3 regions of the Paenarthrobacter sp. CC6 genome follow, and region 3 is predicted to be linked to each of the others. Evidence: riboswitches for the same ligand, from Rfam matches in the RefSeq annotation. Region 3 holds a riboswitch; each other region holds the start of a gene.

Region 1 (2,259 bases), on a different contig from region 3:
ATGCCCGCGATGTCCCCGCTTGAACCGGCTACGCGGCCCAGCAACGGAGCGTTATCCGGAGTCCCTGGCCTGGCGCGCGCAGTTGCTTCCAGGAGTTCAAGTTCGGCCACCGCGGGAACCAGTACCTGGGCGTCCCTAAGGAGCTGGTAAACCCCGCCGGCAGAGACTGCGTTGGAGGCCGCCGACAAGCCGTCCTCCCGTTGGGTAGCTCCGATGACTACGGTTCCGTCGTCCCTGGGAACGATGTAAACGGGCACCCCGCGGACCATGCCACGAACAGTGGCAGTGAGCAGCGGTTGGAGGTGCGCGGGGACCCGAAGCCTGAGGATGTCCCCGTAGACCGGCCTGACCGGAAGTTCAAGACCCTCAGGAAGGCCGGCGAGCGCGGGGGCGCCCAGCCCGTTGGCCACCACGGTTTCGCCGGCCACGACGGATTTGCCGGATTCGAGCTCCACTCCGGCTACCTGGTCCCCGTCCCACAACAGGCCGTGCGCGGACTCTGCAACGGCAAATCCTTCCCTGGCGCCGCCTACCCACGTGCCATCGCCGGATGAATGCGCGGCCAGCCCTGCCATGAGGCACTCCGCCAGCTTCCGGGGATCCACCTGGTGATCGGCGGGGATATCAAAGGCACAGGAAATTTGCGGGCTAAGGAGCGGTTCGCGTTCCCTGGCGGTCCGCAACGGCAACGGTTCGACCCCCAGGCCCGCCGCGAGCTGGACAGTGCGAAGGTCCGCGAGCGCGCGGCGGTCGGCGGCATCGGCACCCACGGCGAGGGTCGGCGTCGTCCGGTATCCGGTAGCTTCCACAGGCCGGTGAAGGCCGCCGGCAAACGAGGGCCACAACCGGGATGACCCGAGCATGAGCTCCAGGAGGTCTTCTTCCTGGTAGTGCAGCTCGCTCACGGGCGCCAACATTCCGGCAGCAGCAAATGTCGCACCGGTGGCGGGCGCCGGATCGATGAGTGCTACGGAGCGGCCCAGCTTCCGAGCCTGGTGGGCGATGCCCAGTCCGATGACGCCTCCGCCGATAACGGCAACATCCGCGTGAATGGCTTCTGCCATCTGTTTCCTTCCCTACGCCGGTACTAGCCGGATCAGGTCAAGCGGTCGGCTCTGAAGCCCTCTCAGCCGGACGGTCATAAAGACGTAGGTCACGGCTCCCGCAGTACGTGCCCAGTTTAGAGGAACTACTGTGGATTCCATGACCCAGCACTCTGCCCTCGCCAGCGCCCGCCTCTACCTGTGCACTGATGCGCGCAAGCGCCAAGGCGATTTTGAAGACTTTGCCGACGCCGCGTTCCAGGGCGGGGTGGACATCATCCAACTCCGTGACAAGACGATCGAAGCCGCCGAGGAATTGGAATTGCTGGCGATCCTGCGTGGCGTCGCAGAACGGCACGGGCGGCTCTGGGCGGTCAACGACCGGGCCGATATTGCCAGTGTTTCCGGGGCTCCGGTGTTCCATGTGGGCCAGAAGGACCTCCCGCTGGAGATTGCCCGCACGTTCCTTCCCCGCCCCGCTTCGATTGGTCTCTCCACCCATACGCCTGAGCAGGTAAATGCCGCGATCACGGCTTCGCCGGGCGAGCCTGGGCTGGACTATTTCTGCGTTGGTCCCGTCTGGGCGACCCCCACCAAACCCGGCCGCGAAGCGGTGGGAACCGGCCTGGTCACATATGCCGCGGAAGCGATCAGGCGCGCGGAGGAGACCACCGGCGGCGCCGTGGAGGTGCCGTGGTTTGCGATCGGCGGAATCGATCTCGGCAATGTCGAGCAGGTGCTCGCTGCGGGCGCCAGCCGTATCGTCGTCGTTCGCGCCATTACCGAGGCGGAAGATCCGACGGCGGCAGCCAAGTCGCTGCTCGAAGCCCTGGACGCCGCCGCGTAACGGTTCTCCAAACAACAGTCCCAGGCACGCAGACCGTCGGGGTATCGGCAGGTTGTGGCGACAGGGGTGAGTCGGGGCTTGCAGATGCCGCAGCCCACCCACCGGATCGGATCAGATTCAGGTGAGCCGATCGCGGTACTGGCGCATCTTGCTCCGCGCCCCGCACGTGTTCATGTCGCACCAGGTCCGGGTCCTGGACCGTGAACTGTCGTAGAACACCCACCTGCACGCTTCCGACGCGCAGGTCCTGAGCCGCTGCCCCGAGCCGGTCAAGCCGTGGAGCAGAAGCGCCCCGACCGCTGCTCCCGCCGGCGAGACCGGCAGGCCGGCCGACGGGGTCAGCGCGAGCCGCCCGTCGTCGTCGACGTG
Region 2 (2,259 bases), on a different contig from region 3:
GCAGTGGTGGAAATCTGGAAGAGACAGTTACCAAGAACAACCTTGAAGCTGCCGAGGAAGTCGTTCGCCAGCTTCGCCTGCGTGACATCGGCGGCATCATCGTCATCGACTTCATCGACATGGTCCTGGAATCCAACCGCGACCTCGTTCTCCGCCGCATGGTGGAGTGCCTGGGCCGCGACCGTACCAAGCACCAGGTTGCTGAAGTAACGTCACTGGGCCTTGTCCAGATGACCCGCAAGCGCATGGGCACCGGTCTCCTTGAAGTCTTCGGTGAGCAGTGCGAGCACTGCGCAGGCCGCGGTGTCGTGACGCATGACGAGCCCGTGGAGCACCGCCGCGCCAACACCGTGGCAGCCGAGCAGCACCGTCCGCACACCGAAGCACAGCAGTCCACAGCCCGCACCGAGCGCAAGCGTCGCCGCGGCAAGGGCGGCGCCCAGGGAACGGTCGAAGCGCCGGCCCAGGTCCATTCGACGCCGTCCGCCCCTGTTGCGGCACCGGCAGCACACCCGGAAGCCCAGGACCCTGCCCGTCAGGCAAAAGCCGAAGCAACCCGGGCTGCACTGGCGACGATTGCAGCGGCCGCGCATGCCGCCCACCTTCACGATGACGAGCTCCACAAGGCAGAGGAGCAAACCCGGGCGGCCGGGGAGCATGGTCCCGACGCCGGTTCGGTCTCCGCTGCCCCGACGGCTCAGGAAGCCGCGGCACACGACGCCGCTGTCCGCGAAGGCCGGGCTACTCCAGTGCTGCGTTTTGGCGGCGAAGAGGTTGCCTTGCCTTTCGTTGAACACCACGATGAGCCGCAGGCAGCCCAGCCGGCCATGAGCCTGGACCGTCTGGCCGAAGCTTTCTCGCACCTTGGCGCGGCACCGTCGCCTGAGGACCGGAAAGCCAAGGAAGCTGTCGAAGCCCCGAAGGCTGCGGACACCCCGACGACTGAAGCTCCGGCTCCGGCCGCAGACGAAGCCCCCTCAGCATCGCGGGGTCGTCGTAGCCGCCGGAACCGCAGTGCAAGCAGGGCCCAAGGCGCGGCCAACGAGACCACTGTTGAGCACCACGACGTGACCGCTACGGCCGCGAAGGGATCGGCGCACGAGTCCAAGGCGCCTGCGGAGCCGGTCAGGAAAGCGGCCCCGGACGAACCCATCATCCTGGGCGTCGGCGTACCGGCCTCCGAACTCTAACCGTTTGTGACCGCACCAAGGCCCCGCAGTTCCGCTACCAGCGGGAATTGCGGGGCCTTTTGCTGTCTGCCGGTGCGCTAGGCTGGGGGACTGACACGGGGTGCCAGGCGATGGGCCAGGCTGAGATCCAAACCCGTTGAACCTGTCCGGTTAGCACCGGCGAAGGGATGTCCTCATGGCCGCATTGTCATCTTCCGCTGTTTATCCGCTGGCGGAGGACCGCAGACGAACCCCCCGGGTACTTAGCATCGCGGGCTCCGACCCGTCCGGAGGAGCCGGAATCCAGGCTGATTTGAAGAGCATCGCCGCCCACGGTGGATATGGCATGGCTGCCATTACGGCTTTGACGGCCCAGAACACCCTGGGTGTCAGCGGTGTGCACGTACCACCCGTGGAGTTCCTGCGCCAGCAACTGGACGCCGTCAGTACCGATATCGTCATCGACGCCGTGAAGATCGGGATGCTCGGCGACGCGGCTGTTATTGACGAGGTGCGCAGTTGGCTCGAATCGGTGCGCCCCGCCGTCGTGGTTCTTGATCCCGTGATGGTGGCCACCAGCGGTGACCGCCTGCTGACCGAATCCGCAGGGGAGGCCCTTCGTTCCCTGCTTCCATTGGCGGACCTGATCACGCCGAACCTGCCCGAGCTTGCCATTTTGCTGGGGGAAACCGAGGCTGCTGATTGGGCATCGGCATTGGAGCAGGGCAAGCGACTGGCAGCTGAGTGCGGAAACACGGTCTTGGTCAAGGGCGGTCATCTGGCCGGCTCGGAATGCCCCGATGCCTTGATCAACACCAGCGGGCTGTTGCGGCAGGACGTCATCGAAGTGGCAGGTCCAAGGATTGCGACCCGGAACAGCCATGGCACTGGATGCTCGTTGTCGTCCGCCTTGGCTACCGTCCAGGCGCGCACGGGCGACTGGGAGGCCTCACTGCGCGAAGCGAAACCGTGGCTGCTCCAGGCCCTGAGGAGCGCAGGGGAGCTGGAAGTGGGCCGGGGCAACGGGCCTGTGGACCACTTCCACCACCAGCGCGTCCTCCAGCCTGGCGGATTTGCTGCCACTTTGTGG
Region 3 (2,259 bases):
GAGGTTGGCCGTGGGTTCGTCCAGCAGGATCAAGCCTGGCCGCATCGCCAAAATCCCGGCCAGCGCGAGGCGCTGCTTCTGTCCCCCGGAAAGTGCCGCCGTCGGGTGGTCCAATGCCAAACCGCCGCCTGATGCGGTACGCAAGCCGACGTCGTCGAGCGCTTCATGCACCCGGGACCAGATCTCCTCGCGCGGCACGGCAAGGTTCTCGGCGCCGAAGGCGACGTCGTCGCCCACCCGGGAGAGAACCACCTGCGTTTCGGGATCCTGCTGCATCAGCCCGGCGCGGCCACGCTGCTCGCGGGAAGTGACGCCGTCGATCAGCAGCGAACCGGTCTCATCAGAGTCGTCTTCCTCGTCACCCAGCACCCCGGCGAGGGCGTGCAGGAGCGTGGACTTGCCGGCCCCCGAAGGGCCCAGCAACAGGACGCGTTCCCCCGGTTCAATGCGGAGGTCAAGGCCCTGGATGGCAGGCTGGGCCCGGCCGGCATGCCGCCATCCCCACCCCTCGGCGGAGATGGCGGCAGGCCGGACCGTGCCGCTGTGTGTGGCAGGCATCAGTTGAAGACTGGCTCCGAAGCGGCCTTCCGCGACGCGAAGGAACTCAGGACACCCGTCGTGGCCAGACCGCGGGTGGCGATCCAGGACAGGCCGCCGGCGATCACTGCACCGGAGATGGTGGTGAAAGTGATGTACGTCAGCTTGTCGATGGCCTCGTAGGCGATATTCCAGCCCCAGGGCAGGAAGGAGTCGTTCAGGCCACAGAAGAGGCCCGCGCCTGCGCCCGCGAGGAGTGCGGTGGGCAGGTTGAACTTCTTGTAGCGGAACGCGGCGAAGATCAGCTCGGCGCCAAGGCCCTGCAGGACGCCGGAGATGAGCACCGTGGTGCCGTACTGCGAACCCATGATGAGCTCACCCGTGGCTGCGACGGCCTCGCAGAAAAGAGCTGCGCCGGGCTTTCGGATAATGAGCATGCCCAGGACTGCGGGGATCATCCAGCCACCGGCGATCAGGCCGGTCAGGGGCGGGTATGCCGCATTCATGGGGATGGATACCAGTGCCGCGCCCTGGGACCAGGCCCAGAAGATCACGCCGCCGGCGATGGCGATGAGGGCCGCCACCACGATGTCTACAACACGCCAGCTATAACTGGTCTTCTTCACGTTTACCGTGGTCATTTTTCTGCCTCCTGAGGTTACAGGAGGGGAAAGTGCTCCCCGGAATCCGCCTGGCTTGCGCCGTCCGGCTCCGGACACTCTGAGAAGCTCGACTCCCTTGCGCCGGTACTAACCGGATCAGGTTCGAGGGTCTGCGGCTGTCCGCACTCTCAGCGCCCTCGCGTCTCCTGCATCGCTGCAAGGTCCGACGGCGGCGCTCCCCTGTCGTTATCAAATCTGCCCTGATGGGCGGGTTCAGTTTACACCTCCGCGTACGGCCGGCTCTGGGCCGCGGTCACAATCCTGTTGCGAGGCCCACTCTGCACCCCATCCCCGCGCCTAAGCACGCACACCAGGCCCCACAACAACAGGAGTGCATTGCGAGGCCCACTCTGCGCCCCATCCCCGCGCCTAAACACGCACAGCAGGCCCCACAACAAACGAGGGTGCGTTGCGAGGCCCACTCTGCACCCCATCCCCGCGCCTAAACACGCACAGCAGGCCCCACAACGCACCTGCAAGAATGGCCTGATGACGGATCTTCCAGGCTCCCACGCACCCGTGGCCGAGCCACGCCTCGCTGCCAGCGTGATTCTGCTCCGCGACTCCCCCTCGGGGCTTGAGGCATTTGTCCAGCACAGAGTCAGCACCATGGACTTCGCGGCAGGAATGGTGGTCTTTCCGGGCGGCCGGGTGGACGCTGTGGATCAGTCCGGCTGGGACTACCCCGGGGAACTGTTGCGCAGCCATGCGTTGTCCTGGGCGCAGAGTTCGATTTCGGCGGACACAGCGTTGGCGGAGAGCAACGCGGGAATGGTGCTCACGGCAGCAATCCGCGAAGTCCAGGAAGAAGCCGGGCTGGGCATCGAGCCCGGAGACCTGCGCCCCTGGGCCAACTGGATCACGCCCATAGACATGCCCAAGCGCTTCGACACCTACTTCTATGTGGCCAAGCCTGCACCGGAAGCGCAGCCCCGGCATCAAACCACGGAGGCTTGGCAGTCGCTGTGGATGCCGGTGTCCGGAATCCTGGAAGCGGAAGCCGCAGGGCAGTTGAAGCTGATGCCACCCACCTACTATCTGCTGAAGGAAATCGCTGTCC

The links. Region 3 has a riboswitch for thiamine pyrophosphate ahead of PV760_RS08325 (ECF transporter S component). Riboswitches for the same ligand answer to the same signal wherever they lie in the genome.
Region 1: linked by a shared signal. The riboswitch ahead of thiO (glycine oxidase ThiO) and the one ahead of PV760_RS08325 (ECF transporter S component) in region 3 are both predicted to bind thiamine pyrophosphate.
Region 2: linked by a shared signal. The riboswitch ahead of thiD (bifunctional hydroxymethylpyrimidine kinase/phosphomethylpyrimidine kinase) and the one ahead of PV760_RS08325 (ECF transporter S component) in region 3 are both predicted to bind thiamine pyrophosphate.

Annotation. Positions count from the first base shown of each region.
Region 1 covers NZ_JARDAN010000008.1:316,657-318,915, forward strand. The annotation lists gene thiO (glycine oxidase ThiO) at 1-1,064, opposite strand, end outside; TPP riboswitch at 1,057-1,176, opposite strand; gene thiE (thiamine phosphate synthase) at 1,204-1,890, shown strand; gene PV760_RS10140 (CGNR zinc finger domain-containing protein) at 2,008-2,259, opposite strand, start outside.
Region 2 covers NZ_JARDAN010000006.1:364,115-366,373, reverse strand. The annotation lists gene PV760_RS06500 (Rne/Rng family ribonuclease) at 1-1,190, shown strand, start outside; TPP riboswitch at 1,277-1,375, shown strand; gene thiD (bifunctional hydroxymethylpyrimidine kinase/phosphomethylpyrimidine kinase) at 1,366-2,259, shown strand, end outside.
Region 3 covers NZ_JARDAN010000007.1:308,529-310,787, forward strand. The annotation lists gene PV760_RS08320 (ABC transporter ATP-binding protein) at 1-558, opposite strand, end outside; gene PV760_RS08325 (ECF transporter S component) at 558-1,178, opposite strand; TPP riboswitch at 1,255-1,391, opposite strand; gene PV760_RS08330 (NUDIX hydrolase) at 1,689-2,259, shown strand, end outside.